One region of the Shewanella sp. 492 genome, then DNA from elsewhere that is predicted to be linked to it. Evidence: predicted binding sites of a transcription regulator. Region 1 holds the regulator's gene; each other region holds the start of a gene.
The links. Region 1 encodes sigma-54, which starts transcription at its own class of promoters, with help from an activator protein. Its sites were predicted from a motif close to GTTGGCACGNNNNTNGNNT; they were not measured.

Region 1 (7,586 bases):
TGTACATCCTGGCGAAGCCAGCCACGGTGATCTTGGCGTACTGAGTGAAAATGATATTGTACTTGCTATCTCCAACTCGGGTGAAGCCAGTGAAATTTTAACCTTGATGCCGGTGATCAAACGTATGGGGCTGCCAGTGATTGCAGTAACGGGAAAGCCCGACTCCAATATGGCAAAGCATTCGATGGTGCATCTGTGTATCGACGTACCAGAAGAAGCCTGCCCACTTGGGCTCGCGCCGACCTCCAGTACCACTGCAACCCTAGTGATGGGCGATGCCCTTGCCGTGGCTCTATTGCAGGCTAGAGGCTTTACTAAAGATGATTTTGCGCTATCGCACCCCGGTGGCAGCTTAGGCCGTAAATTGCTACTAAGGGTCAGCGATGTGATGCACAAAGGCGATGAACTCCCCATAGTACCCCAACACATCTGCATTACCGACGCATTGTATGAGATCTCTAAAAAAGGCCTCGGCATGACCGCCGTGATCGATGACAATGGCGTATTGGTTGGCATCTTTACCGATGGCGATCTGCGCCGCGTGATCGATGCCGAAGTCGACCTTAGAAACACCTCCATCAGCCACGTTATGACCCAAGGCTGCGTGACCGTCAGCGACGGCATTTTAGCCGCTGAAGCGCTTAACATAATGGAAGAAAAGCAGATTAATGGCTTAATTGTGACTAACCTTCAACAGCAACCCATTGGCGCACTCAATATGCTCGATATGGTTAAAGCAGGAGTGATATAAGATGCCACATCAAGGTTTTTACGGCCCTATCGCTGACTCAGTCTGGCAAAAAGCTAAACAGATTAAACTACTGATTTGTGACGTAGACGGCGTGTTTTCTGACGGGCTGGTTTATATGAGTAACTCTGGCGACGAGCTAAAAACGTTCCATACTCGTGATGGCTATGGCGTTCGCTCGCTACTGACTAGCGATATTGCCGTGGCGATTATCACCGGACGTAAATCGAAAATTGTCGAAGACCGTATGACGGCCCTTGGCATTAGCCATATTTATCAAGGGGTCGACAACAAGCTCATCCCCTACCAAGAGCTTCTGGCACGCTATCAAGTCAGCCCACAACAGGTGGCCTATATTGGCGATGACATGGTCGACCTACCCGTAATGCAACAAGTCGGCTTGTCGGTGTGCGTCGCCGATGGTCACCCTTATGTTAAGCAGCATGCCGATATGGTCACCCATATTAATGGCGGCCATGGTGCGCTACGTGAATTAACCGACCTTATTTTGCTAAGCCAAGATAAGTTTGAATCGGCTCACGGTATGAGCATATGAATAGAGTCACCCTGGCGATTATCGCGTTTTTTGGTACCGCTTTAGTGCTCTATTGGCAGGTGCAGACTAAGCAAGGATCACAAGCGCTGTTGCTCGACGCGTCCGATCGTCCAGATTATGTGATTAACAACATTAATAGCGTGCAATACGACGAACAAGGCAAACTTAATAGCCGCGTCTCGGCTAGCCATATGGAACACTATGCCGAGCGTAATATGACCTATTTTACCCAGCCTACTTATCTGGTCTATCCCGATAACGGCGATGCTCAGTGGCGGTTGCGCTCGGCTCGGGGTACATTAGACAAAGACAGTGGCAAAGTCATCTTGGAAAATAATGTCATTATTGATGCCATTAGCCCTGAAGAGCCCATCCAAACCATAGAAACCAACTACATGGAATTGGACCTCAACACCATGATCATGACATCCGATCAAACCATTCGGATCACCGGTAACGATTTTTTGATTACCGGAAAAGGCTTATATGCCGACCTCAATGCACAAAAAGTACGACTGACGAGCCAGGTAGAAGGAACATATGAAACTAAATAATCTTATTCTTGCAGGCCTGTTAACCATGGTTAGCCTGCAGAGTGCGGCGAATGAAACCGACCTGCTGCAAGAGGTTAAGATTTCAGCCGCAAGCCAAGAAGCTGATATTAAAAATAATCAGATTATCTTCAATGGCCCAGTAGAGGTGACTCAAGGCTCCATTAAAATTTTAGCCGATGAATTACGCGCCTTTACCAAAGAAAATAGTAGCGGCAAAATCTTAGTGGCAAAGGGTAAGCCAGCCACTTATACACAGGTGATGGAAAATGGTCGTCCAGCGTCAGCCAGCGCCAATGAGATCCGCTATGAACTGTCGACCCGCACTCTAACCCTAATTGGTAATGCCACCCTCGAACAAGAAGGTAGCCAAGTCACAGGTAATCAAATTCGCTACAACATTGAGCAGCAACAGTTGATAGCCGAAAGTACGGGTAGCGATCGCGTTATCACCATCATTCAACCCGAAAGTTACCAAGACAACAGCAAAAGTCAGCCCCAAGAACAGCCCAAGCAGGAAAAGCAATGACAGAGATGACGCTAAAAGCGGTTAACTTAGCCAAAAGCTACAAAAGCCGCGCCGTGGTACAAGATGTCAGCTTAACCGTACGCACAGGGCAAATCGTCGGCTTGCTAGGGCCTAATGGCGCAGGTAAAACCACCACCTTTTACATGGTGGTCGGTCTAGTCCAGAGTGACAAGGGACGTATTTTTATTGACGATGACGATCTCACTTTAGATCCTATGCATTTGCGCGCCCGCAAAGGGATTGGCTATCTACCGCAAGAAGCCAGTATTTTTCGGAAATTATCGGTACGCGATAATATTATGGCGGTATTACAAACCCGACGCGAGCTCAGTAACGATGCGCGCGAAGAGGAGTTGGAGCACCTGCTAGAAGAGTTTCATATTACTCACATCCGCGATAGTCAGGGGATGGCACTGTCCGGTGGCGAACGTCGTCGCGTCGAAATCGCCCGAGCATTAGCCGCCAATCCTAAGTTTATTTTGCTTGATGAACCCTTCGCCGGGGTCGATCCCATTTCGGTTATCGACATCAAAAAGATTATTGAGCAACTGAAAAATCGTGGCCTTGGCGTACTGATCACCGACCACAACGTACGTGAAACATTGGATGTGTGTGAAAAAGCCTACATTGTCAGTCACGGTAATTTGATTGCCGAAGGAACACCCGATGAGATCTTAGATAACCAACAAGTTCGAGCGGTGTACTTAGGAGAACAATTCAAGCTATAGTTAACGTTATTAGCGCTCAAGGTAAAAGGCTAAACCGCTCTTACCTTGTTAAGTAGATCATTCGCCTTAGCGGTTTAATACCAGAGGCAGCTTTCTCACTTTAGAATTAGAAACAAGGGAATAGCAGTACGATGAAAGCGTCACTTCAGCTCAAAATGGGTCAGCATTTAACCATGACGCCCCAGTTGCAACAGGCCATTCGTCTGTTGCAACTCTCGTCATTGGAATTGCAGCAAGAGATCCAGCAAGCATTAGAGTCTAACCCTCTACTCGAGTTAGACGAGGAGCAAGAAGGCGCCAATATCGACTCAGAACAAGAGCGTAATGACAACTTCGACACCGATTACAATGAGCAACTGCAAGTCGACTCGAGTGAAGACAATTCAAGCTTAGAAACCTCCGACGCACTCAATCAAGACTCTATGCCCGATGAGCTTCCCGTCGACACCACATGGGATGAGGTCTATACCGCCTCACCCAACTCCAGCTCTGGTGCCATGCGCGACGATGACATGCCCTTTCAAGGGGAAACCAGCGAAGGCTTGTATGAACACCTCGAATGGCAAAAAAACCTCACGCCCTTTTCTGACAACGATCTTGCTATCGCCACCGCCATCATTGACGCCATAGACGAGCGCGGCTACTTGACGCAAACGTGCGACGATATTCTCGAAGCCATGGGCGATCCTGAAATCGAACTCGACGAAATTGAAGCGGTATTAAAACGGGTACAACATTTCGATCCTATCGGGATTGGTGCCAGAGACCTCAGCGAATGCCTGATGATCCAACTGGCCCAATACAACCCCGACACCCCGCATATCGACAACGCCAGACTCTTGATCCGTGATTACTTAGATCTTATCGCCGGACGAGACTTTCGCCTATTGATGCGTAAGACCAAGCTGAAAGAGGATGACCTGCGTGAGGCCATAGCGCTAATTCAAACCCTCAATCCGCGCCCGGGGCTGGCCATTACTGCCAGTCGCGACGAATACGTGATCCCCGATGTCACAGTTAGCAAGAAAAAAGGTCGCTGGGTGGTCGAGCTTAATCCCGATAGTATGCCTAAGATTAATGTAAACCAACATTATGCCTCGATGGCACGCAGCACCAAAAACCAAGCCGATGGCCAGTTTATTCGTGGTCACTTGCAAGAAGCTAAATGGTTTCTAAAAAGTTTAGAGAGCCGCAACGATACCTTGCTTAAGGTCACCAACTGCATTGTCGATTTCCAGCAAGGTTTTTTCGAGTTTGGTGAAGAAGCGATGAAACCTATGGTGCTTAATGATATTGCCGAAGCGGTCGAGATGCATGAATCGACCATCTCGCGGGTCACTACCCAAAAGTATATGCACACGCCAAGAGGGATTTTTGAGCTGAAATACTTTTTCTCCAGCCATGTCGGGACCGACGATGGTGGTGAATGCTCTTCTACTGCGATCCGCGCTTTTATTAAGAAGTTAGTCGCCGCAGAAAATCAAAAGAAACCCTTAAGTGACAGTAAGATGGCACAACTGCTGGCAGAGCAAGGTATCCAAGTCGCTCGACGCACGATTGCAAAATATCGTGAGGCGATGTTGATACCGCCGTCAAATCAACGTAAAAGCTTATAATCAACAACTGGAAACCGGAGGAATCACTTTATGCAAATAAATCTGACTGGGCACCACATCGAGATCACCCAATCTCTGCGCAACTATGTTGAAGAAAAGTTTACAAAGCTTGAACGGCATTTCGATCAGATCAATAATGTCCATGTGATATTAAATGTCGAAAAATTGATGCAAAAAGTTGAAGCAAAGTTACATCTCCGTGGTGGGGAAGTATTTGCAACATCAGAGCACGCGGACATGTATGCCGCGATAGATTCCCTGATCGATAAATTAGATCGTCAGGTCATTAAACACAAAGAGAAGCTAATAAAGCATTAACGATGGAACTTAGTACCATCCTGCGGCCGGAGTGCACAACCTGCGCCACTCCGGGCAGTAAGAAAAAGGTACTGGAACTTATCAGCGACTTGGCCGCTGTCCAGTACCCCACCCTTTCCTCTCAAGAGATTTTTGAAAGCCTTTTGGCGAGAGAGAAAATGGGCAGCACAGGTATAGGCAATGGTATCGCGATCCCTCACGGACGGCTGACGAATATTGAGAAGCCAGTCGCCGTATTGATTAAATGTGCTGAGCCAATCGCATTCGATGCAATTGATAATCAGCCCGTCGATATCCTCTTTGCATTATTGGTTCCTTCAGAGCAATGCGAACAGCACCTTAGCACCCTCGCCGCGATGGCAGAGAAATTAAGTGATAAAGCCATCATCAAACAGCTAAGAAAAACCCACGACGAGGCAGAATTGTATCAGGTGATCACCCAATGAAATTGGTAATGGTATCTGGGCGATCAGGCTCAGGAAAATCGGTAGTCCTTAGGGTACTGGAAGATCTGGGTTATTACTGTGTCGATAATCTGCCACTACAGATGATGGACTCACTGCTCAGTCAGCTCAAAGGTCGAAATGAACTCGTAGCCATAAGCGTCGATGTGCGCAACATGCCCAGCGAGGACATTCAGCTGGAGAAGCAGCTAGCTAATCTCCCTAAAGATACCGAAATACTGAGTTTCTTCTTAAACTCATCTGACGATGTGTTACTTAAACGCTACAGTGAAACCCGCAGGTTACATCCACTGTCACGCTCAAAAGCCTCTCTCAAAGAAGCCATTCAACTTGAAGGCAAAATGCTCGAGCCTATCTCTAAGATGGTCGATCACTACATCGACACCTCTACCCTTAACATCTATGATTTAAGCGATAAGGTACGCGAGATCTTACTAGGCACAGTAGACAAGGAGTTAGTGATTAACTTTGAGTCATTTGGCTTTAAATACGGTATGCCAAGTGAAGCAGACTTTATGTTTGACGTGCGTTTTCTGCCCAATCCCCACTGGGAAACGGAGTTACGCCCGCTGACGGGTCTCGACCAACCAGTGCAGCAGTTTTTAAGTCAGCAGCCGCTAGTAAATAAGTTTATTTGGCAGATAGAAAATCTATTCGAAACGTGGCTGCCACACCTTGAGCGCAATAACCGTAGCTACTTAACGATCGCCATTGGTTGTACCGGCGGCCAACATCGCTCGGTGTATGTGACCGATCAACTGGCCAAGCTGTTCAATAAAGGGAAACATAAGGTACAGGCGCGCCACAGAGAACTTCAGCATGAACAAGCTTGAACGCCAATTAACCATCTGCAACAAGCTGGGGTTGCATGCGCGAGCCGCCACCAAACTGGCGGTATTGGCCGCTCAGTTTGATGCCCAAGTCACCTTAATTCAAGGTGACAAGCAAGCTTCAGCCGCCAGTGTGCTTGGGCTATTAATGCTAGAAACCGGCTTTGGTAAAACTATTACCATCACCAGTGAAGGCCAAGATGCCCAAGCGGCACTCGATGCCATTAGCGCACTGATTGACGCAAAATTCGAAGAAACCGTATAATCGCCCCACCTCGAGCCTAAACGGCTCATCTCATTCTATAATTATCCCGAGTTCAGGTTACTTAGCCAATAACCTATGTCGCCGCGCCATTTTTCCAAGGGGAAGTCATGCCGATCGAAGTGTTAGATAATGAAACTACAGATCAACGTTTACAGCAGCTGACGCAAGCCCTGAGCAGCGGTATGTTTGTCCATGTGCGTAGTATGCTGCACGACATGGCGGCCTCGGATATCGCCTTTATTTTAGAGTCCTCTCCACCGCGTGCGCGGCAAGTATTATGGCAACTTATCGATCAAGCCCATACGGGTGAGATACTCGATGAACTCAGTGAAGAGCTCAAAGATCAATTTATTAGCCAGATGAGCCCTGAGCGCGTAGCAAAAGCGGCCGAAAATATGGATACCGACGACCTGGCCTACATACTGCGTAGCCTGCCAGACAGCGTATTCAATCAAGTACTGCAATCGATGCGCAGCCAAGATAGGGCGCGAGTCGAACAGGCTCTGTCATACCCAGAAGACACCGCCGGCAGCTTAATGAACACAGATACGGTGACCCTAAGGCCAGATGTGAATGTCGACGTGATCCTGCGTTACCTGCGTATTCGTGGTGAATTACCAGAAGCCACCGATACCCTATATGTGGTTGACAAGCACGACAGCCTGCTTGGTGGCGTAGCGATCGCCGATCTGCTCACCTGCGATCCGAATGCATCGGTGCGCGACATCATGAACCAAGAGCTCGAAGGGATCCCTGTGGGTATGCACGACAGTGAAGTCGCGCAGCTATTTGAACGCCACGACTGGGTATCGGCACCTGTGGTCGATGAAAAAACCAATAAACTGCTTGGGCGGATCACCATAGATGACGTTGTCGATGTGATCCGTGAAGATGCTGAGCATTCGATGATGGGGATGGCCGGAATGGATGATGAGACCGACACCTTCGGCCCGGTCCTTAAGAGTACCTTTCGGCGCTCAC
Region 2 (7,586 bases), 1.8 Mb from region 1:
CATGGCGCACAGTGTATAGAGCGTATCTTGGTTTCTCAACCTAAATAGGCGTTAAGCTATAGCGTTGGTCGCATCTATGATGATTATTGGTATACTTTGGCGACAATAGGGCTTGCACTGCACCAGTAACTTTGCATAATGCCCTTCTTTTTATGATTTCCAAATATATTAGTATCAAGGTTAACTACAATCTTGCTGGTGAGGCGTCGTTATCGGCAGATAACCCTAATTTAAGCTACATCAGAGACTATATGGCCATCGCTGGCAGATTATTGAGGCTAAAACAATGAGTGACGTTACCACCGCTGAATTTAATGAAGAGGGTAAATACCTTCGTAAAGTAAGAAGCTTTGTATTACGAGAAGGGCGTTTAACAAAAGGTCAAGCGGTTGCAATGGAGCAACAATGGCCAGTGATGGGGCTAGATTACTCGCCACAGCCACTGGATTTAGCCGCCATATTTGGCCGCGAAGCAGATACCGTACTGGAGATCGGTTTCGGTATGGGTGCCTCACTGGTCGAGATGGCTAAGGCCGCTCCTGAGCTGAACTTTATTGGTATTGAAGTGCATAAGCCTGGGGTTGGCGCATGTTTAGCCGATGCCGCCGAAGCGGGCGTGACCAATTTACGCGTGTTCCATCATGATGCGATTGAAGTGCTCGAAAACAGTATCTTACCTGGCTCTCTTGCGCGGGTGCAGCTGTTTTTCCCCGATCCTTGGCACAAAAAACGTCATCACAAGCGTCGTATTGTGCAGCCTGAATTTGTGCAGACGATTCGTAACAGCCTTAAGATTGGTGGTGTGTTTCATTTGGCAACCGATTGGGAAAATTACAGCGAGCATATGCTTGAGGTTATGACCGCGGCACCTGGTTATAAAAATCAGTCTATTACCGGGGATTTTGTGCCACGTCCAGAGCATCGCCCCTTAACTAAGTTTGAAGCCCGTGGTCATCGTCTCGGCCATGGCGTATGGGATTTAATGTTCGAACGCTGTGAATAAGATTTTAACATTGCCATGATAATCAAATGATTAATCTGGCTGTATTGAGTAAGTATTGTTAGCAATTAACGGGGTAAAATATGGCAACACGTAGCCGTCGTCTTCGCAAAAAACTGCGTATTGATGAGTTTCAAGAGTTTGGATTTGATGTTAACTGGACATTTGACGATTCAGTGTCAGAAGAGCAGATCGACACTATAGTGGATCAGTTTATTGCCCAAGTGATAGAGGCGCGTAAGTTAGGCTTCCACGGTGGTGGACATAAAGAGTGGGAAGGTATTGTTGCCACTCAGTCTATCGGTAAGTGCACCGAAGAAGACCGTGAAGCGGTACGTGCGTTTTGGCAGCAACAACCGACAACCAAGGTTGAAGTTAGCGAGCTTTACGATATTTGGTGGAATTAATGCCCGAACAGGCATTATTAGAGCAGGTGGTGGCGCAAGTTCGCCCCCTGCTCGGCCAAGGCAAGGTCGCCGACTATATTCCTGCATTAGCTAATGTCGATCCCGGTAAGTTAGGCATTGCGGTCACCACTATTGATGGCACCACCATAGGCGCTGGTGATTACTTAGAGCCTTTTTCGATACAAAGTATCTCCAAAGTGTTTAGCCTGACTGTGGCGCTCACCCTGTATGAAGAACTAGATATCTGGTCTCGGGTAGGCAAAGAACCATCTGGACAATCATTTAACTCCCTAGTGCAAATTGAACTTGAACGTGGCGTGCCGCGTAATCCGTTTATTAATGCTGGCGCTTTAATTATTGCCGATCTATTGCATACTCGTCTTGGTGCACCTAAGCAGCGCATGCTGGAGATAGTCAGGGGCCTTAGCGGTAACCCGCATATAGTGTATGACAAGCAGGTGGCTGCATCAGAATATGATCACAGCGCCCGCAATGCTGCGATTGCCTATTTGATGAAGTCTTTTGGTAATTTCAATAATGATGTCAATAAAGTCTTAAAAAACTATTTTCATTATTGTGCCATGCGTATGAGCTGCGCCGATCTGTCTAAGGCGATGCTTTACTTGGCGAATGGCGGTAAAAGTTTGTCGGGTGAGGCGATTGTTTCGCCGGTTCAGACCCGAAAGCTCAATGCCTTATTGGCTACATCTGGCCTATACGACGGCGCAGGGGAGTTTGCTTATCGCGTCGGCATGCCGGGTAAAAGTGGGGTTGGCGGTGGCATCATTGCCGTTATTCCCGGCGATATGAGCGTATGCGTTTGGTCGCCCGAGTTAGATAAAAATGGTAACTCTCTTGCTGGCACCGCAGCCCTTGAGCTGCTATCTCAATCTCTGGGTCGCTCGATTTTCTAATCTTTTGATGAGATTAGCAATAGTGACTAACTACTGGTTTAAATTGCTAACCTCTCGCTTATACCTCTTTTAAATAAATCCTTAAACAATTGATAGTTATACTTATATTTATTTTGGCATAAATCCTGTATTCATTGAGCTTACATTAAGTCAATCTAACAAGTGTCAACGATAGCGATATCTCATGCCCGTTTCTGGTGATGCCGCTGGCAATTGATATCCATAACTTATAATTAAGGATTAATGATATGAACAACATCAGCACTTCTTTGGGATTGTGTGCACTACTGGTCACTAGCAGCACTATGGCGAGCGAGCAAGATAATCGCTTTTCTTTTGGCCATGATAATCATCAGTGCGAGGTAAGCCTTAATTATGACGTGGCGGTTGAACCTCAGAAACTGGTGATAACAGAGGCTCAAAAAGAGGTGTATCGCATCGAGCTTGGCAAGCTGTATGTCGATGGCGTCGAGGTGGCACTCAACGAGGAGCAACGAACTTTAGTTAACCAATACGCTGATGAAGTGTCGAGACAGTTGCCAGAGGTTATTGATCTTGTTCATGATGCTGTGGATATTGCCTCAACCGCAGTCAGCATGGCGTTAACCCCTTTGCTTGGTGATGCGAGTGGCGCCAAAATTGATGAAATGATGGCCGGATTAAGCCAGCGAATTGATACTGTTGCTTACCAAAATGGCGATAAATTTTATCTAGGTGCTACAGAGTCTTCATTGGAAGAGACTTTCGGCCAAGAGTTTGAACAGCAGATGGAGCAATTGGTACAAAGCTCTATTGGTAGCATGATAATGACGCTAGGTAGCGAGATGATGAAAGGTGATGGCGACTCGTTTGAGCAAAAAATGCAAGCATTCGCCACCAAGATGGACAATGTCGGTAAAGATATCGAAGTGCAAATTGAGCAACAAAGTAATGATTTGCAGCAGCGCGCCGACAAACTGTGTGATGACTTTCAGCAGTTGGTTGCGCTTGAGTCGCAATTACGTCAACAAGTACCTGAGTTGACTGCTTATCCCCTAATGAATCCCCCTCAGAAACTATTGTTAGAATAACTGCGAATTGTTGCATCTTCTCTAGTAGGCCTTATATGGCTACATTTTCCCTACACTTGCCTTGGGTGTAGGGCTTTTTTGTTTGCAGGTTGGTTATATTTCTTCATTTACCCACAGAATCAATGCTAATGCATGGCAGGAATTAGAATTAAAGCGTAAATTTTTGGTATACTTGCGAAAAATTATAACAATGCTGGCTAAATTTCGATGATGAAATGAGTAACAGTTTGACTCTACTGTTAAGTTATTTTTAATTATCACAGAGATAACCATAAATGGGTGGCTTATCACTATGGTTTACAACATATATTAATATGGTCGCAAACACCTTAAGGCTATTTAAATGTTAGAACTTTTAGAACCTATTGCAATTTTTACTCATGTTGCTCGTGCAGGTAGTTTTAGTTCCGCCGCGCGTAAATTGGGGATTTCTAAATCTAAAGTTAGCACCCAGGTTGCTGATTTAGAACATAAACTTGGTGTTCAGCTGATCCAGCGTACCACGCGTAGTTTGAGTCTAACCGAGGCCGGACAGTTACTCTATACCCAAGGTGAAGAGTTACTGAGAGATGCCGAGCAAGCGGTTGCGAGTGTACACAATCTTAATGATGCCACCCGCGGTGTGCTTAAAGTGGGGATTTCACAGTCTTTTGGAACCATGCATCTTATTCCAGCATTACCTGATTTTATGGCTAAACATCCTGAGTTAGAATTACAGGTCAGCTTGTTAGACCATAAAGTGGATGTCGTCAGTGAAGGATTAGACCTGCTATTAACTATGTCAGAGCAATTGCCGCTGGGTATGGTGGCCAGACCCTTAATGAAGTGCCAGTTTTTACTGCTGGCTTCACCCGATTATGTCGAAAAGCATGGTTATCCTGAGCGTCCAGAGCAGTTAGTCGACCATAACTGTCTTGTGTATCAAGGCGAGTGGCACGAACACAGTGTTTGGCAGTTTAAGAAAGAAGATGATTATTGTGAGATAGGGGTCTCGGGTAACTTTAGGGTCGATAATGCACCTGCCCTGAAATCGGCTGCGGTTAGTGGTTTAGGTGTGGTGTATCTTGCCAGTTATCTATTAGAAGATGAGATAGCCAAAGGCACCTTAGTCCCGCTGTTACCAGAATGGCAATTGACTCACCATTTACCCTTGCAAGCCGTCTACCCACGACGTAAACATTTAGCACCCAAGGTGAGTGCATTTATTGACTTTATTAAGGGGCATATCGGTGCGCCACCTTATTGGGATGCGCCTTATGAGTCGCTATATGCTAAGCGAAAGTAATTTTGTAGACTCGTTATTGTTCTCGCAATGGTGCTAGTCTCTGCGGGGGAGTTTGTGAGAGAGTAAACATATAATTGAAAACATTGTTCTAGCATGAACACAATAAGCCCACAACCGATTGGTTGTAGGGCTTTTTTGTTTTAATTCATATAGTTAATCTTGCTTTGGCGATTGAGCTTGTGCTGATTTTTAAACGTGATAATAACTTGGCTATATTACACGTTGCACAACGTTCTTAATTTAATACAATAGTTGCAGTTGATTTGGGATGACCTGATCCCGTTAAGTCGATTAAGAATGACCCCTCTTGATCGGTTTTACGCAGGTTCGCACTATTTAGTACTATGCAATCTTAAATTGATGCTGGCAGCGGTTTAATAACTAAAACAATGCTAGCCTTAACCATCATCCTAGTTTTGGTTTACCCCAGCAAGGCTTGCTGGGGTGATTTTTCTTTATCAATAGCCCTGCGCCCTTCAATATACTTTCCATTAGCTATCCTAGTGCTATTTCTTATTTGTCCGACTAATGATTCGATTTTTGAGCACATTAACCAGCGCGGCAGGCTTAATTGAGTGCTGTTTTGTCATGATATCGCTATGCCTTAATGGGCTTGGAATGGCGATTGAATTTGTGGTTTCATCGTCAAGTTTATCGATTGATGACTGCTGAAATATTCAGATGGTTGTAGATAAAGGAAGGTACGCAGTAAGCGATATTTCGATTGCCCGCTAGTCTGTTCTAGCGGGCAGGAGAATAGTGCTGTATTAACAATATTGGCGATTAATCGCAGAACTGCGCGAGTAGTTCATTGACGAACATGTTGCCTTTGGGGGTGAGCTGCCAATGCTCGTCACCTGTGGTAACTAAGCCTTTTTGTTCACCCAGTAGCATACCCTTATCGAGTACACTGCGATGCAACCCTGTGCGCTGCTCGAACTCCAGTTTAGGGATAGGCGACATGAGCCGAAGGCGGTTCATTAGGTACTCTAGCGGGCGATCCTCATTTAGCACTTCACTCTTGTCAAACAGGTGATCTACTGCACTGAGATACCCCTTAGGGTGCTTAATTTTCACCGTGCGCCAAATGCGTTGTTCAGCTTCGAGGGTTATCTTGCCATGGGCACCGCAACCTATGCCTAGGTAATCACCAAACTGCCAATAGTTGAGGTTGTGTTGGCATTGATAGCCGGGTTTCGCATAGGCGGAGATCTCATATTGCTCATACCCAAGCTGTGCCAGACGTTGCTGCCCCTGTTCATATATGTGCCATAGCGCCTCATCATCGGGCAGTTGTGGCGGTTTAGAGTGGAACAGGGTGTTTGGCTCAATCGTCAGTTGATACCAAGACAGGTGCGGAGGGTTAAGTGCCGCGGCTGTTTCGATATCCTGCATGGCTTCGTCAAAGCTTTGATTAGGTAGCCCATGCATCAAGTCTAAGTTAAAGCTATTGTAGTTAGCCTGCTGGGCTTTTTCTGCCGCCACTTGAGCTTCATCTTTATCATGGATGCGTCCTAATAGATTAAGCTTATCGCTGGCAAAACTTTGTACCCCAATTGATAAGCGCGTAACGCCTGCTGCGCGGTAGGCGGCAAAGTCATCGTGCTCTAAGGTGCCTGGGTTGGCTTCCATGGTGATTTCGATATTGTCTTTAAAGGCAATTTGTTCTCTTACACCTTCAAGTAACCGTTGTATTTGGCTCGCATCAAACAGTGACGGCGTGCCGCCACCAATAAAGATGGAGTGTAGCTTACGCCCCTGAACATATTGATGATCTTTAGCTAAGTCGACCAGCAGTGCATCGACATATTCTTGCTGGGGCAGCTCGCCATGTTGACCGTGCGAATTAAAGTCACAATAAGGGCATTTTTGGACACACCATGGGATGTGAATATAGAGACTCAGTGGTGGCAGTAGTAACATTACCCTAGTACGCCTTTGGCTTGTAATTCAGCAAGTAACAGTTGCATCGCCTTACCGCGGTGGCTTAAGGCATTTTTCTCTTCGCTGCTCATTTGTGCCGCGCTGCATTGATGATGCTCTGGGATAAAAATCGGATCGTAGCCATGACCATTATCGCCTTGGGGCTCGAAAGCAATACTTCCTTCCCACGCCGCTTGGCAGATAATTGGAGTCGGATCATCTGCATGACGCATATAGACCAAAATACATTGAAAGCGCGCACTGCGCTGCTCGGGGCTATCTTTTAATGCTGCTAGGAGTTTGTTGTAATTATCGCTGTCACTGGCATTGTCACCGCCGTAACGGGCCGAATAGATCCCTGGCGCGCCGCCAAGAACGTCGACCTCTAGTCCTGAGTCATCGGCAATGGCCGCTAGTCCGGTAATGTTTGCGGCGTGACGCGCCTTGATAATCGCATTTTCAACAAAGGTGGTGCCTGTTTCAGGCACTTCTTCAACATTGAACTGGCTTTGGGGCAGTACTTCGATACCAAATTCAGCTAAGATTTCAGCAAACTCTTTTAACTTGCCTTTATTGCCGCTGGCTAACACTATTTTATTCATCTGGAGCACCAATGAGAGATGGAGATAATTGGCGGCAATGATACCCAAGCTGGGGCCGAAACGGTAGGGGAAAGCGCGTTTTACTTTGCTCTTTAGCGGCGACTAAAAAGCAAAGTGCTGTGCCGTGTTTGTGTGAGGCGCAGCTCGCTGTGTACTGTTATTTTTTAGGCTTAATCGACATAAAATTTCTGCTTAAAGGTGATCTGGGTATTGAGTTTATTGCCGTATTTAATTGCCACCTGAAAATTGATTTCTTGATCATCACGATAAGGCACTTCAGCGATGTAGTAGATGGCGTCGCCTTCTCTTATTTCGCGAAATACTAAATCGAGACGAGCATCGAGCAGATTATTGGCAATGCCAGAAATTTCCACCGGGATAGCAG
Region 3 (7,586 bases), 830 kb from region 1:
TTAAGACACTGATCGAGGAGCGCGATAGTCGACCGATGGCGCGAAACACCTCCTGCATGGCAGGGGCTTCACCGATAATTTCTGGCGCCTTTACTTCTGGCTCTGGTTTAGCTTTAGGCGACTGCTCCTTGGCATGATTGAGCGCGCGTTCGACTAAACCAATCACCTCATCGATATCGAAAGGTTTGGGCAGGTATTCGAATGCGCCAGCCTGGTAGGCGCTAACAGCGCTGTCGAGATCGGAGTGCGCTGTCATGATCAACACCGGAATATGCGGGTAATGCAGCTGTAAACGCTCCAGCAACGTCAAGCCGTCGGTGCCCGGCATTCTAATGTCTGAAATGATCACTTGAGGCTGTGCCTGCTCTAGTGCTTGCCAGAGTGATTCGGCCGCAGCAAAGCTCGCACAGCTAATTTTGGCCCCTTTTAAGGCACGCTCTACGACCCAGCGTATGGAGCTGTCATCATCGAGAACCCACACTTTTTCTGTCATACGCTTACTCTCTTAAGTTGAATACTCATTATGTGGCGTCACGCGCGTGTCTCTAACTGATTGGGCACAGTTTAGCCTTTGACCGGCAGTAAAATGGTGAACTCGGTTTGCCCTGGAACCGATGCACAATCAATGCGCCCGCCGTGTAATCTGGCAAAGTTATGGGCTATGGAGAGCCCTAGCCCCGAGCCATGTTCGCGGCCCGTGACCATAGGATAAAACAGGGTGTCCATTAGCTCAGGCTTGATGCCGGGGCCGTTGTCTATGATAGATAAAGCCAGCACCAGTTTGTGTCTGAGAGTTCCTATGGTGACCTGGTGCTGAGTGCGCGTTTTAATGCGGATCTCGCCGCCAGTTTCTAATGCTTGTATCGCATTTTGCACAATATTGAGCACCGCCTGTTGTAGTTGCTCTTGATCCATTTCGATATCGGGAATAGATGGATCATAATCTTGGATCAAATGGATAGTGCTGGGTAAGGTGACCTGCACCAGTTTCAGCACTTTTTGGATCACTTCATGGATATTATGTAGGCTGTGCTGTGTCGGTTTTTGTGGCCCTAACAGTCGGTCGACCAAGTTACGCAACCTATCGGCTTGCTCAATAATCAGATCGGTAAATTCGCGCTGCTCATCATCTTTTAACTCGCGAGCGAGTAATTGCGCTGCGCCGCGTAGACCACCGAGTGGATTTTTAATCTCATGGGCTAAATTACGCACCAGATACTGCGCGGCTTGTTGCTGGGCATCTAAGGTTAACTGCTGGTGGATGCGTCGTTGTTGATCCACCTGACGCAACTCTAACAAGCCTTGAGGGGTGCCATTGTCAGCTTCGATGGGAGTTAGGGTGAGGTCGAGGATATGCGCGTGACCATCTAAGGTGGTGATATTAGCACTATTGACCGTGAGCCCTTGGTGCTGTTCTATGGCGCTCATCAGCAGTTGAGTGTCGACACTCAGCTCCTGATAGCAATCGCCTAGGCTATGTTCTGTGAGTCGGTGACAACCTAAGCCTAATAGTTGCTCCGCTGCACTGTTGGCATAGCAGAGTGTTAGGTCGTGATTTATCACTATGACCGCAGTCACTAGGTTGTTGAGCAAAGGGTCTGTGTGCATTTACGACTCCCTGAAATAGATCGCACCAACATGGTGCACCAATTTGGTGCATGGTGCAAGCTAGCTTCATCGAGACGAATAATGTTGAAATATGCGCTAAGCCAATAAAAAATAATTAATTAATATTTATTGGCCGCCAGCGGGTTTAGGCTTTGGTATCGCGTTGACCCTAGCTCGATGAAGAAATACGGTTCTTGGAGGAGTAGATGCAAGTTGTTTGCCGTTTTGTGCTAACGCCTTAATTTCAAAAATATGTTCACCGCGATCGACGTTCTCTAGGTTAAATACAGCTGTAGTTTGCGCTGGGCCTATTACTTTGCCATCCATTAGCAGCACTAACACATGGTTGCTGGCAAGATCGGGGCTTATCGAGCCAATAATGGTGATGTTACCGTTATTATCGCGAATGGTTTCCTCTTCCGATGGACTACTGATCCGCATCTGATAGCTTGGCATATCGACTGGATCAGGTTGCTTGCTTCCTGACTCTCGTACCACCACTGGCGGCAACTTAATTTGATTTTGGGTGTTTTCTTTAAGTTCGACCGCTTGGGCATTTTCCATCGGACTGTCGGAGTAGTGAACCTTGCCGTCTTTATCGACCCACTTATAAATGGTCGCCTGGGCGAACGCTGTTAGAAGTAGTAAGGTCAAAAGTAGTAGCGTGCGCATAAGCGATCCTTTGTTATACGATGGTATCTTGCTTAGATTAGTCTGTTTTTGCATAAAAATCATCGCGTAAATTGCCCGCATGGCACTGTCGAGATGTGTGGTGAGCAAGAGTTGTGATTAAGGTCAGCCGCCATTCACGGCCGACCTCAACAGGTGGTATGGCGCTAATAGGCCTAGCGGGAGAGGGTGTTGGCTGTCCACTCGGCGCGACTACGTAATTAGCGGCTTAATCTAGGTATTGGCAACAATATTGAGCAATATCATGGGCGCGCATGGTAAAACTCACCTCGGCTGCCAGCTGAAATTGGCTGCCCGCAGCAAAGCTTTGCCATGTGTCGCTGCCGGGAAGTAATACTGACAGGGTGCCATCGAGTACGTGCATGATCTCACCTACAGCGGTACTGAATTCATATTCGCCGGGTAACACCACGCCTAATGTTTGTTTACTGCCATCACTGAAGGTGACGGTGCGGCTCATCACTTTGCCATCGAAGTAAACATTAGCCAGTTTATCGACTGAAACCTGTTGAAATTGACTCATATATTTATCCTTAAAAAATACCGATAGATGAATATATAATTAATAAATGGAAATATCTATTCTTTACTGGCGCCATCATAGTATCGATTTAGATTGAGCTGATGCTAGACTATTGTCTCGCAATGACCTGCTCGATAAAGGCTTGCATCATGGCGCTATTGGCCAAAACGCGTTGATCGAAATTCTGCTTACCTGGTGTTTCACTGCACACGCCTACATTGGCGCCTAAACGAACCAAAAAAGCTTCAAAGGAGAGGTCAAAATGGTTAAAGATAATGCCATCTTTTACCGGGCAATCATCGATAAGGCTATCAGGTGCGATGGGAAAAAATTCACCTAAGGTATCACGCAGTGTGCGGCTGAAATGCCCTGGTGTTTGGTTAGCTTCAAACGAATAGATATAAGTATCGTTTTGCAACACATCTTCGTGGCAAGTTAAAATACCTTCTTTACTGGCCGCCAGTAATAATTGTGAGTGCTCAAGCAGTATTTGACCTTCGATAGAGGTGTCATCATTACTTTTGCCACGACCATTGTCGACCAAAAAACCTCGATTAGGATTTTGACCTAACTTATTGAATCTATGGCCGCGCTTGAATCCTGTCGGATTGACAAGCGGCAGTAGACTAAGATTGATGCGTTGAAATAGTTCGGGTTCTAGTTCATTGAGGAAATGTAACATTCCCCATGGGCCTGCGGCTTCTTCACCGTGAAATCCTGCGCTAATTAACAGTGAGGGTTGCCCCGATTTTTGTGCCGGAGATTGGTACAGATTCAGTGGGTAGCGTCCCGCGTCGCCAAGCTTGCGCTCCAGTAAACCTAATCGAGTGACTTGCTCTTTTAAGCTCGTATAAAAGGTGCTGATATCGTTACTTTCGCAACTAAAAATATCGCTCTTCCAAGTGTAACTGGCAAACGGATCGCGGCTAGACATAATTGATTCTACTGTAAATTAACGGCCTGCTCATCATAGCAGTTTACCCATAAAGATAAATCATTTTAAAGCAGATTAAAGTCTAATGACTGATAGTCTAATTAGGTTGGGATGTGGCCTGCAAAGATGGATAAGAATGAAGGCATTAAAGTCTACTGCCTATGTTGTCTGGCGACTAATTCAGTGTATTGCGAAGAATGCATTTTTAAGCATTAATTGTGTTTGTGGCTGTGTGAATGCGCCATAGCAATATAAATAAAAAAAACCGCCTATGATAAGGCGGTTTCATTATCTGCAGCGCAGATTACAAGCTGTAGTAAAGCTCGAATTCAACAGGGTGAGTCGTGCGCGCCACCCGCTCTGCTTCACCTTTCTTCAATGCGATATATGAATCGATGAAGTCATTACTAAATACGCCACCTTTAGTAAGGAACTCACGGTCAGCATCGAGGTTTTCGAGTGCATTTTCCAGTGAGGTTGCCACTTGTGGGATCTCAGCGGCTTCTTCTGCAGGTAGATCGTACAGATCTTTATCCATCGCTTCGCCTGGGTGGATCTTGTTTTGAATACCGTCAAGACCGGCCATTAGAAGCGCAGCAAAACCTAAGTATGGGTTTGCATGTGGATCGGGGAAGCGTGCTTCGATACGGCGCGCTTTCGGGCTTGGTACCACAGGGATACGGATTGAAGCTGAGCGATTACGGGCAGAATATGCCAGCATTACAGGGGCTTCAAAATGTGGCACCAAACGCTTGTAAGAGTTAGTGCTTGGGTTGGTGAAAGCATTCAGTGCGCGAGCGTGCTTGATGATACCACCAATATAATACAAAGCGGTTTCACTCAATCCACCATACTTGTCACCAGCAAATAGGTTAACACCGTCTTTAGCTAGTGATTGATGTACATGCATACCGCTACCGTTGTCGCCAACAATTGGCTTAGGCATAAAGGTGGCTGTTTTGCCATAAGCATGCGCCATGTTGTGGACTACATACTTAAGGATTTGAATTTCATCGGCCTTTTTTGTTAGCGTGTTGAAACGTGTGGCAATTTCGTTTTGACCCGCAGTCGCCACTTCGTGGTGATGTGCTTCAACGACTTGGCCCATCTCTTCAAGCACAAGACACATAGCGCTACGCAGGTCTTGTGAAGAGTCAACTGGTGCTACTGGGAAATAACCGCCTTTTACAAATGGACGGTGACCTGTGTTGCCATCTTCATAATGGGTACCAGAGTTCCAAGCCGCTTCTTTGGCATCAAGCTTGACGAAACAACCTGACATGTCGGTGCCAAATTTTACATCATCAAATAGGAAGAATTCTGGTTCTGGGCCAATCAATACGGTATCGGCGATTCCCGTAGAGACGAGATACTCTTCTGCTTTCTTGGCAATAGAGCGTGGGTCGCGGTCATAACCTGTCATGGTGCCAGGCTCAAGAATGTCACAGCGGATAAGTGCAGTGGTTTCTTCTGTAAAAGGATCTAATACAAAAGTGGTTGGATCTGGCATCAATACCATGTCTGATTCGTTAATGCCTTTCCAACCTGCGATTGAAGAGCCATCAAACATCTTGCCGTCTTCGAAGAAATCGGCATCAACTTGGTGATGCGGAATAGAAACGTGCTGCTCTTTACCTTTGGTATCGGTAAAACGCAAATCAACAAATTTGACTTCAAGTTCTGCTATTTGTTGTAAAACTGATTCTGCTGACATTCTTAAATCTCCGTGTAGGGTAGAGGGGATGCCCTTCTTATAACATTCAACTTACGCTTAACGCGGTACTGACCAAGATAAAGCGAGACTCGTGCCAATATTTTAAGCTGTTGAATAATAAAGGGATGCAAATAAGTGGAAGGAGTGGTGTAATCTGGCCTGCACCATATTGGTGCGTCCCTTGCCTTTTTATGGTGCATTCACCATCTTGGTGCGCACTGTGATGATCATGATTATTCATAGCTGACTAAAAAATAATCCTGTGCGAGAGTCCTCGTCTAGAGTAGAATGGCACGTTTTTTATTGCAATAGCTATTATTGAAGCTGTTAGTAATACCCTATTTTTTTGATGGTAAGAGGTTTATTTGTGTTAGAGAATTTACGTAACATCGCCATTATTGCACACGTTGACCATGGTAAAACTACCCTTGTTGATAAGTTGCTGGCACAGTCTGGAACCCTGGAGTCTCGGGGAGAAGCCGCTGAGCGGGTGATGGATTCGAACGACATCGAAAAGGAACGTGGCATCACGATCCTTGCAAAGAATACTGCCATCAAGTGGAACGATTACCGTATCAACATCGTTGACACCCCTGGCCACGCCGACTTCGGTGGTGAAGTTGAGCGTGTTCTTTCGATGGTTGACTGTGTATTGCTACTGGTTGATGCGGTTGATGGCCCAATGCCACAGACGCGTTTCGTCACCAAAAAAGCATTCGCACAAGGCTTAAAGCCAATCGTTGTTATCAACAAAATTGACCGTCCAGGTGCTCGCCCTGATTGGGTTATCGACCAAGTATTCGATCTATTCGACAACTTAGGTGCGACTGATGAGCAACTAGACTTCCCAATCGTTTACGCATCTGCGTTAAACGGTTACGCAACTTTAGATCCAGACGAAGAGGGTGTCGACATGACGCCACTGTTTGAAACTATCGTTGAAAAAGTATCATTCCCAGATGCTGACTCGGAAGGTGACTTCCAGATGCAGATCTCGCAACTTGATTACAACTCATATGTAGGTGTTATCGGTGTAGGTCGTATCAAGCGTGGTAGCGTTAAGACTAACCAACAAGTCACTGTCGTTGGTGCTGATGGTAAGACACGCAATGGTAAAGTCGGCCAAGTATTAGGTTACATGGGTCTAGACCGTACCGAAGTTGAAATTGCTAACGCTGGTGACATCGTAGCAATCACTGGTCTTGGTGAGCTTAAGATCTCTGACACTATCTGTGCAGTAGGCGCTGTAGAAGCACTACCACCACTGTCAGTTGATGAGCCAACATTGACCATGACTTTCCAAGTCAACACCTCTCCATTTGCTGGTAAAGAAGGTAAGTACGTGACTTCACGTAACATCCTTGAGCGTCTACAGCAGGAATTAGTGCATAACGTTGCACTGCGTGTTGAAGAAACTGAAAGCCCAGATCGTTTCCGCGTATCGGGCCGTGGTGAGCTTCACCTGTCAATCTTGATTGAAAACATGCGTCGTGAAGGTTACGAGTTAGCCGTTTCGCGTCCAGAAGTGATCATGAAAGAGATCGATGGCGTGATGTGTGAACCATTCGAAACCGTAACCGTTGACGTTGAAGAAGAACATCAAGGCGGCGTTATCGAGAAGCTAGGTACCCGTAAAGCTGAAATGAAAGATATGCAGCTTGACGGTAAAGGCCGTGTACGTATCGATTTCGTTATTCCAAGCCGTGGTCTAATCGGTTTCCAAACTGAGTTCTTAACAGCCACTTCTGGTACCGGTCTGATTTACCACACTTTTGACCACTATGGTCCATTTAAAGGTGGCGATATTGGTCAACGCGCTAACGGCGTGCTGATCTCTAACGCAACAGGTAAGGCGTTAACCTTCGCACTATTTGGTTTACAAGATCGTGGTCGCCTGTTTATTGGCCACGCGGCCGAAGTATATGAAGGCCAAGTCGTTGGTATTCATGCGCGTGCTAACGACCTTACAGTGAACTGTTTGAAAGGTAAGCAGCTAACCAACATGCGTGCATCGGGTACCGATGAAGCACAAGTACTGACTCCACCGATCAACTTAAGCCTTGAGCAGGCGCTTGAATTTATCGATGATGATGAATTAGTTGAAGTAACGCCGCAGA
Region 4 (7,586 bases), 760 kb from region 1:
AGGCCAAGAAGAGATAGACTCGATTGTCGACATCGTCGCCTCTGCGGTACACGGTCTTGAGCCTACGCGCGTCACGGTTACTGATTCTAATGGCCGTTTACTTAACTCGGGCAGCCAAGATGCAGTTTCTGCAAGGGCCAGGCGAGAGCAAGAGTTAGTACAGCAAAAAGAGTCAGAATATCGCAATAAGATTGAGTCGATATTGATGCCTATTCTCGGCCCAGAAAACTTTACCGCTCAGGTCGATGTGAATATGGACTTTACTGCCGTGGAGCAGACCGCGAAACGCTTTAATCCTGATTTACCTGCCATGCGCAGTGAAATGACCGTTGAAAATCAATCGGTGGGCTCGACCACAGGCGGCATTCCTGGCGCGCTGTCGAACCAACCGCCGATGGAGTCGAACATTCCTCAAAACGCGATGGATAACCAACAAGAGCGCACGGCACCTGGCTCTAGCCATAAAGAAGCCACCCGCAACTATGAACTCGACACCACCATTAGCCATACCCGCCAGCAAATTGGCGTGGTCAGACGCGTCAGTGTATCGGTTGCCATCGACTTTAAAACCGGTCCTGCTGGCGCCGATGGTCAAGTGCAGCGTGTGGCGCGCACCGAGCAGGAGTTGGCCAATATTCGTCGGCTACTCGAAGGCGCCGTGGGCTTTAATACCCAGCGAGGGGACATGATTGAACTGGTTACGGTTCCCTTTATGGATCAGTTGATTGAAGACGCGCCTGCGCTAGAAATGTGGGAGCAACCCTGGTTTTGGCGCGCGGTTAAGCTAGTGATGGGTGGGCTTATTATTCTGGCGTTGATCCTCTTTGTGGTGCGGCCGATGTTAAAACGGCTTATTTACCCCGATGCCAATAAGATGCCAGACGATCCTATGCTAGGGGGCGAGCTTGCAGAAATTGAAGATCAGTATGCCGCCGATACCTTGGGCATGTTAAATCGTCCCGATGCCGAATACAGCTATGCCGATGATGGCTCTATTTTGATACCGGATCTGCATAAAGACGATGATATGATTAAGGCCATCCGCGCCCTAGTGGCGAACGAACCGGAACTGTCCACCCAAGTAGTCAAAGGTTGGTTACAAGAAAATGAGTAATGATAAAGATATTGCAATTAAAGGTGGTGCTGCCGAGTTCAACGTTGATGGACTTACGGGGATCGAAAAAACGGCGATTTTATTACTCAGTTTGAGTGAAGCCGATGCCGCCTCGATTTTAAAACACTTAGAGCCTAAGCAGGTGCAAAAAGTCGGCATGTCGATGGCAGCCATGAAAGACTTCGGTCAAAGTAAAGTGATTGGGGTGCATAAGCTGTTTTTAGAGGAGGTGCAGAAATACTCATCTATTGGCTTTAACAGTGAAGAGTTTGTTCGTAAAGCCTTGACTGCCGCCCTGGGTGAAGACAAAGCCGGTAACCTGATTGAGCAGATCATTATGGGCGGCGGTGCGCGAGGGCTTGAGTCATTAAAATGGATGGATGCCAGACAGGTGGCCACCATTATTCAAAATGAACACCCGCAGATCCAAACCATTGTCTTATCGTATTTAGAGCCTGATCAAGCGGCGGAAATTTTTGCCCAAGCACCTGAAAATACTCGCTTAGATTTGATGATGCGTATTGCGAATCTCGAAGAGGTTCAACCCGCAGCGCTGCAAGAGCTTAATGACATCATGGAGAAACAGTTTGCAGGCCAAGGCGGCGCGCAAGCGGCCAAGATGGGCGGACTCAAAGCGGCGGCCAGCATCATGAACTACCTCGATACCGGGGTTGAAAGTCAGTTAATGGAAACTCTGCGTGAATCCGATGAAGAGTTAGCCCAGCAGATCCAAGACTTGATGTTTGTGTTTGAAAACCTCTCCGATGTTGACGATGTTGGTATGCAGACTCTGCTGCGCGAAGTGCAGCAAGATGTGTTGATGAAAGCGCTTAAAGGCGCTGACGATCAACTTAAAGAGAAAATATTACGCAATATGTCCAAACGTGCCGCTGAAATTCTTAACGATGATTTGGAAGCCATGGGGCCTATTCGCATCAGTGAAGTGGAGATGGCGCAAAAAGAAATACTGTCTATTGCCCGCCGCTTAAGTGATGCCGGCGAAATTATTCTCGGCGGTGGCAGTGGAGAGCAGTTCTTATAATGAGTAACGCCAACGATCGCTCAACGCCTAAAGATAAGGCTGACTTTAGTCACTGGCAATTGCCTGATGTGACAGTGGTCGATACCACGGTAAAAGAAAACCTCTTTGGTCGCAGTGCCGCGGTAAAAGAAGCGGTAGAGGTAGAGCAGCAGGTGCTGCCGCCAACGCTTGTTGAAATCGAAACTATCCGCGCCGAAGCCGAAACTGAAGGTTTTGAACAAGGCCAGCAGCAAGGCTATCAAGAGGGCTTAGAAAAAGGCCGCCTCAGTGGGTTAGAGCAAGGTCATCAAGAAGGCTTTAGCCAAGGCGAAGAGCAAGGTTACCAGCACGGCTTGACGCAAGCGCAGCAACAAGTTCAACAATTTGAAGCCTTAATGCAGCAATTAGTGGCACCTTTATCGCTACTCGATACCGAAATTGAGCAATCGCTGGTTAACCTCAGCATGACCTTAGCCAAGGCTGTGATAGGCCATGAGCTGCAGGTGCATCCAGAACATGTCTTGGCGGCCCTTCGCCAAGGCATTGACGCCCTTCCGTTAAAAGAGCAAGGCGTCAATGTGCGTTTGCACCCAGAAGATGTCACCTTGGTTGAGCAGTTGTATGGCAGTGCCCAACTGCAAAAAAATCGCTGGGAGATAGAGTCCGATCCGTCACTGCGCCGCGGCGAGTGCATCATCAGTAATGATAGAAGCCGCGTCGATATGGGGCTTGAAAACCGCATTAAGGCGGTATTTGAAAACTTAGTCCACAGCGAAAGCCACTTAGAGCAACAGAAGTTGCAACAGCAACAGACGTTAGCTAAGCAGGCGAGTGAGGCGGTGAGCGAGGTGTCGGCATCCGAGGTTCAACCCACTCCAGTCGTGGATGCTGCCACGCTCCATGATGAAAAGCATGCTAGCCAAGGCCAACAAGATGCAGACGCGACAACATCAACTGCTGAATAAATTTAAACAGCATAATCATAACGTCAATCCGTTTATGCCCGACGCCAGTGGTCAACTGGTTCGAGTGGTAGGCTTAACGCTGGAAGCCACCGGCTGCCGTGCATCGGTAGGCAGTTTGTGCAGTATTGCCACCATGGCCGGCGATCTTATTGCCGAAGTGGTGGGGTTTGACGACAAACTACTGTATTTAATGCCAGTCGAAGAGCTCAGAGGCGTGATGCCTGGCGCTAAAGTGACGCCACTGGGGGCGCAGGCTGGGCTCAATGTCGGCCTGTCCTTACTGGGGCGAGTGCTCGATGGCAACGGCGTGCCACTCGATGGCTTAGGCCATCTGCATACTGACCAAAAAGCACCGCGTCATGCCGCGCCCATTAATCCATTGGCACGGCGGGCGATCACCGAGCCGCTCGATGTTGGCGTACGCGCCATCAATGCGATGCTGACGGTCGGCAAGGGTCAACGTATGGGGCTGTTTGCCGGCTCTGGCGTCGGTAAAAGTGTGCTGCTGGGGATGATGACCCGTGGCACTACCGCCGATATCATCGTCGTGGGCTTGGTTGGCGAGCGTGGCCGTGAGGTGAAAGAGTTTATCGAAGAGATCTTAGGTGAAGAGGGGCGAGCCCGCTCTGTGGTGGTGGCCGCTCCGGCCGATACCTCGCCGTTAATGCGGCTGCGCGCCTGTGAAACATCGACCCGGATCGCCGAGTATTTTCGTGATTTGGGCTATAACGTCTTACTGTTAATGGACAGTCTGACTCGTTACGCGCAGGCGCAACGTGAAATTGCACTGGCCGTCGGTGAGCCGCCTGCCACCAAGGGCTATCCGCCCTCGGTGTTTGCCAAGTTACCTAAGTTAGTGGAACGCGCCGGCAATGGTGGCGTGGGACAAGGTTCGATCACTGCGTTTTATACAGTATTAACCGAAGGTGATGATTTACAAGATCCTATCGCCGACTCGGCGCGAGCGATCCTCGATGGGCATATTGTGCTGTCACGTGCCTTGGCCGATTCGGGCCATTACCCTGCTATCGATGTCGAGGCATCCATTAGCCGTGTTGCGCCTATGGTGATCAGTGAAGCCCACTTAGAAGCCACTCGCCGAGTAAAACAGATGTATTCCTTGTATCAGCAAAATCGCGACTTGATCTCGATTGGTGCTTATACCCAAGGCAGCGATCCCCGTATCGATAACGCCATTCGCCTGCAACCGGCAATGAACGCCTTTTTACGTCAAACGATGAAAGAGTCGCTTAGTTTTGACAGTTGTGCCTTGATGTTAGGTCAATTGAGTGCCCAATGTCAGGGGTAGCGGCTATTGTGAAATAAATAGATGCCCTTGAGTTTGATGATTTAGAGGATGTGATGGCGAAACCTGATCCACTCGATACCGTGCTTAAATTGGCGCTCGACGCCGAAGAGCAAGCGTCACTTCAACTGCGCTCTGCGCAGATGGTGCTGCAAAAATGCCAGCAGCAACTAAGCGCATTACAGCAATACCGTCTTGATTACATGAAACAGATGGAGCAGCAACAGGGGCAGGTGATAAGTGCAAGTAATTATCATCAGTTTCATCAGTTTATCCGTCAAATAGATGAGGCGATCACCAAACAGCATTTTGCGGTGAACGAGTCTGATAAGCAGCGTCAAATTGGCCAGCAAGTGTGGCAAGTCAAACAGCAAAAGCGTAAAGCGGTGGAGCTGCTGCTTGAGCGCAAGGCGCATAAGCGGCAACTTGCCGAATTAAAACAAGAACAAAAGATGATTGATGAGTTTGCCTCTCAGCAATTTTTTCGAAAACCGCAGCGTTAAGCGCCTCAGTCGCCACGATATTGCTCTTCATTAAAAATAATCATCAAACAAGGCAACAACTTAACAGTTGGCGCTTTATTTGCATTCTTTATCAAAATACTAATTTCTTATCGGCAGTACGACCGAATAATTGACACTAGAAGCGTGACATAAGCGCCGCGTGTTACGCGTAAAAGTGTTGGAGGATTTATGCCACAAATGAATAGCGTGCTGTTATCTAAAGCGGATAGCTCGGGCGATAAGTTGGGTTTGCAACCTAACAAATCTAGTGCTAACAGCCCGAAAAGTAATGACTTTTCTACGGCGTTAGCGCAAGCGTCAGCCGATAATGGCCCAAGTCATAAAACCCAAGGCTCTCCTGAAGCCGATAAGATAACGCATGACAATCAACAGGTCGTGGCAGCGGATGAGCAGCAAGACGAGGATAATGACGTTGCCAATGTGTTGGCGCAAATTAACTGGGCGACACAGTTAGCGGAAAACCAGGAACTTGCCGAGGGCGGCGCACAATTGCCACTCGATGGTGAATTAGGCTCAGATCTGAATCTGACAGGCGAGACGAGTACCGACGAGTTGTTAGCCAGCCTAACGCAATCCCAGCTTGAAGGGCTTGAGAGTCAAACAGGCCTAGATGAGGCACAGCTAGCGCAATTACCGCCGCATATGATGGCGGCATTAATTGATGGATCGCAGCAGGGTAAGAGTTCGGCTTTCAACGCCTTAATCGAGCAAGCCAACACGGTTTTAGCCGCGCAAGGTGCGGGTAGGGCTAACAGCCTTGGGGCTAACAGTCTTGGGGCTAAGATGGGCGGCGACGATGCTAAATCGATGTTGGGTGGAGCTCAATCTGACGTAACCTCAGAGCTTAAACCAGACGCTGCCGGGCAAATAACCGCTAAAGTGCAGGCTCAAGCGGATGCCAGCACGAGTGCGGCCAATGAGCTTAAAAATGCCAAGTTAATGGTCTCCATGGCGGCAGAGGGTGATATCGCCGACAATGGCGCAAACGAGTTAAAACCCACATCATCGACCATGACATCGACTCCTTTTGCGCGAGCCGAGACACCAGCACAGTATCAAGTCTCTATTCGCCCGCAAGGTGAACCTGCCCAGCAGATGCAAGAGATGATTCAAAAATTCTCCCCCGTCATGCGTCAACAATTGATCGCCATGGTCAGCCAAGGGGTGCAACATGCCGAGATCCGTCTCGACCCGCCTGAGCTTGGACAGATGATGGTGCGCATTCAAGTACAGGGCGATCAGACTCAAGTGCAGTTTCAGGTGATGCAACATCAAACCAAAGATCTGGTCGAGCAGGCACTGCCGCGTTTACGTGAGATGTTGGCCGAACAAGGAATGCAACTGACAGACAGTAATGTGTCCCAAGGCGGTGGCGGTCGAGAGCAGGGGCAAGCGGATGGCTCTGGCCAGCAAAATGGCACCTTATCAGCGGATATGGATGAAATATCAACAGATGAAAGCTTATTGGCCGCGAATAACGCAACAAGTTACCGCTCAGGTATAGATTATTACGCATAAGCAGGTAACCTATAGGGTTATAGATTGCTCCACCGGGTTTAGGCACTTAAAAAGTAGCGTGTGATAGGAAATAAACATGGCTGAAGAAGAATCGTTACAACTGGAAGAAAACCCGCCACTCAAAAGCAAAAAAAAGCTGATTATTTTTGCTTCAGTAGGGCTTGTTGTCCTCCTTGGGGGGGCTGTGGCGCTATGGTTGTTATTGGGCTCGAGTGACGCATCCGATAGCGAAGTATCAGAAGAGGCGCCTGTAGAGCAAGCGGCATCGGTTAATAGTGGTGAAGCGTTTTATGTGGGTATGCCAAGGCCATTTCTGTTTAACCTGCCAGGGCAAAAGCGTGCGCGTATTGTCGAAATAAAAGTACAGCTGATGGTACGAGGCGCTGATGATGATGTGTTACTGAAGAAACACATTCCATTAATCGAAGATGCGCTATTAACGACGTTCAGTAGTGCTAATGTACAAAAGTTAAGTTCGTTAGCCGGTAAAGATGAGTTACGACAGATGGCGCTGCTGAATGTGCAAAACACATTACGACCCGTGACCGGGCGCAAAGTGGTCGAACGGGTACTCTTTACTGGGTTTGTAATGCAGTGATGCTAGCGGCAACCTTGATTAACCAGGTAGGGCGATATTGTGAGTGATCTATTAAGCCAAGACGAAATTGATGCGTTATTACACGGTGTCGATGACGTTGATGAAGATGAGGCAAGTGATAATGAGCTAGATGCGCGCTCCTATGACTTTTCTTCTCAAGATCGTATCGTCCGTGGCCGGATGCCGACCCTTGAGATCGTTAACGAACGTTTTGCCCGCCATTTACGCATCAGCATGTTCAACATGATGCGCCGCGCGGCAGAAGTGTCGATTAATGGCGTGCAGATGCTTAAGTTTGGCGAATACGTGCATACCTTATTTGTGCCAACTAGCCTTAATATGGTGCGTTTTAGCCCGTTAAAAGGTACTGCATTGATCACCATGGAAGCCCGTTTGGTGTTTATTCTGGTCGACAACTTTTTTGGCGGTGACGGCCGATTTCATGCCAAGATTGAGGGGCGAGAATTTACCCCCACCGAGCGGCGCATCGTGCAACTGCTGCTTAAAATCATCTTCGAAGATTATAAAGAAGCTTGGGCC

Region 2: AC5YBX_RS12215 (YggN family protein) is a predicted target of sigma-54. The motif match lies at 2,434-2,452, and genes of this name have one in related genera.
Region 3: glnA (glutamate--ammonia ligase) is a predicted target of sigma-54. The motif match lies at 5,550-5,568, and genes of this name have one in related genera.
Region 4: AC5YBX_RS05550 (flagellar hook-length control protein FliK) is a predicted target of sigma-54. The motif match lies at 4,976-4,994, and genes of this name have one in related genera.

Annotation. Positions count from the first base shown of each region.
Region 1 is NZ_CM181702.1:487,394-494,979, reverse strand. Features, by position in the region: gene AC5YBX_RS02270 (KpsF/GutQ family sugar-phosphate isomerase) at 1-751, shown strand, start outside; gene kdsC (3-deoxy-manno-octulosonate-8-phosphatase KdsC) at 753-1,304, shown strand; gene lptC (LPS export ABC transporter periplasmic protein LptC) at 1,301-1,858, shown strand; gene lptA (lipopolysaccharide transport periplasmic protein LptA) at 1,845-2,384, shown strand; gene lptB (LPS export ABC transporter ATP-binding protein) at 2,381-3,112, shown strand; gene AC5YBX_RS02245 (RNA polymerase factor sigma-54) at 3,244-4,728, shown strand; gene hpf (ribosome hibernation promoting factor) at 4,759-5,046, shown strand; gene ptsN (PTS IIA-like nitrogen regulatory protein PtsN) at 5,049-5,492, shown strand; gene rapZ (RNase adapter RapZ) at 5,489-6,343, shown strand; gene AC5YBX_RS02225 (HPr family phosphocarrier protein) at 6,330-6,605, shown strand; gene mgtE (magnesium transporter) at 6,713-7,586, shown strand, end outside.
Region 2 is NZ_CM181702.1:2,757,448-2,765,033, reverse strand. Features, by position in the region: gene mutY (A/G-specific adenine glycosylase) at 1-3, opposite strand, end outside; gene trmB (tRNA (guanosine(46)-N7)-methyltransferase TrmB) at 287-1,003, shown strand; gene AC5YBX_RS12225 (YggL family protein) at 1,084-1,407, shown strand; gene glsB (glutaminase B) at 1,407-2,321, shown strand; gene AC5YBX_RS12215 (YggN family protein) at 2,570-3,391, shown strand; gene AC5YBX_RS12210 (LysR family transcriptional regulator) at 3,735-4,676, shown strand; gene hemW (radical SAM family heme chaperone HemW) at 5,460-6,599, opposite strand; gene rdgB (RdgB/HAM1 family non-canonical purine NTP pyrophosphatase) at 6,599-7,201, opposite strand; gene AC5YBX_RS12195 (DUF4426 domain-containing protein) at 7,372-7,586, opposite strand, start outside.
Region 3 is NZ_CM181702.1:3,711,458-3,719,043, reverse strand. Features, by position in the region: gene glnG (nitrogen regulation protein NR(I)) at 1-493, opposite strand, end outside; gene glnL (nitrogen regulation protein NR(II)) at 565-1,608, opposite strand; gene AC5YBX_RS16340 (DUF4124 domain-containing protein) at 1,735-2,280, opposite strand; gene ppnP (pyrimidine/purine nucleoside phosphorylase) at 2,507-2,821, opposite strand; gene AC5YBX_RS16330 (N-acetyl-ornithine deacetylase) at 2,931-3,755, opposite strand; gene glnA (glutamate--ammonia ligase) at 4,060-5,469, opposite strand; gene typA (translational GTPase TypA) at 5,837-7,586, shown strand, end outside.
Region 4 is NZ_CM181702.1:1,242,438-1,250,023, forward strand. Features, by position in the region: gene fliF (flagellar basal-body MS-ring/collar protein FliF) at 1-1,114, shown strand, start outside; gene fliG (flagellar motor switch protein FliG) at 1,107-2,156, shown strand; gene fliH (flagellar assembly protein FliH) at 2,156-3,100, shown strand; gene fliI (flagellar protein export ATPase FliI) at 3,069-4,409, shown strand; gene fliJ (flagellar export protein FliJ) at 4,463-4,909, shown strand; gene AC5YBX_RS05550 (flagellar hook-length control protein FliK) at 5,099-6,448, shown strand; gene fliL (flagellar basal body-associated protein FliL) at 6,525-7,046, shown strand; gene fliM (flagellar motor switch protein FliM) at 7,086-7,586, shown strand, end outside.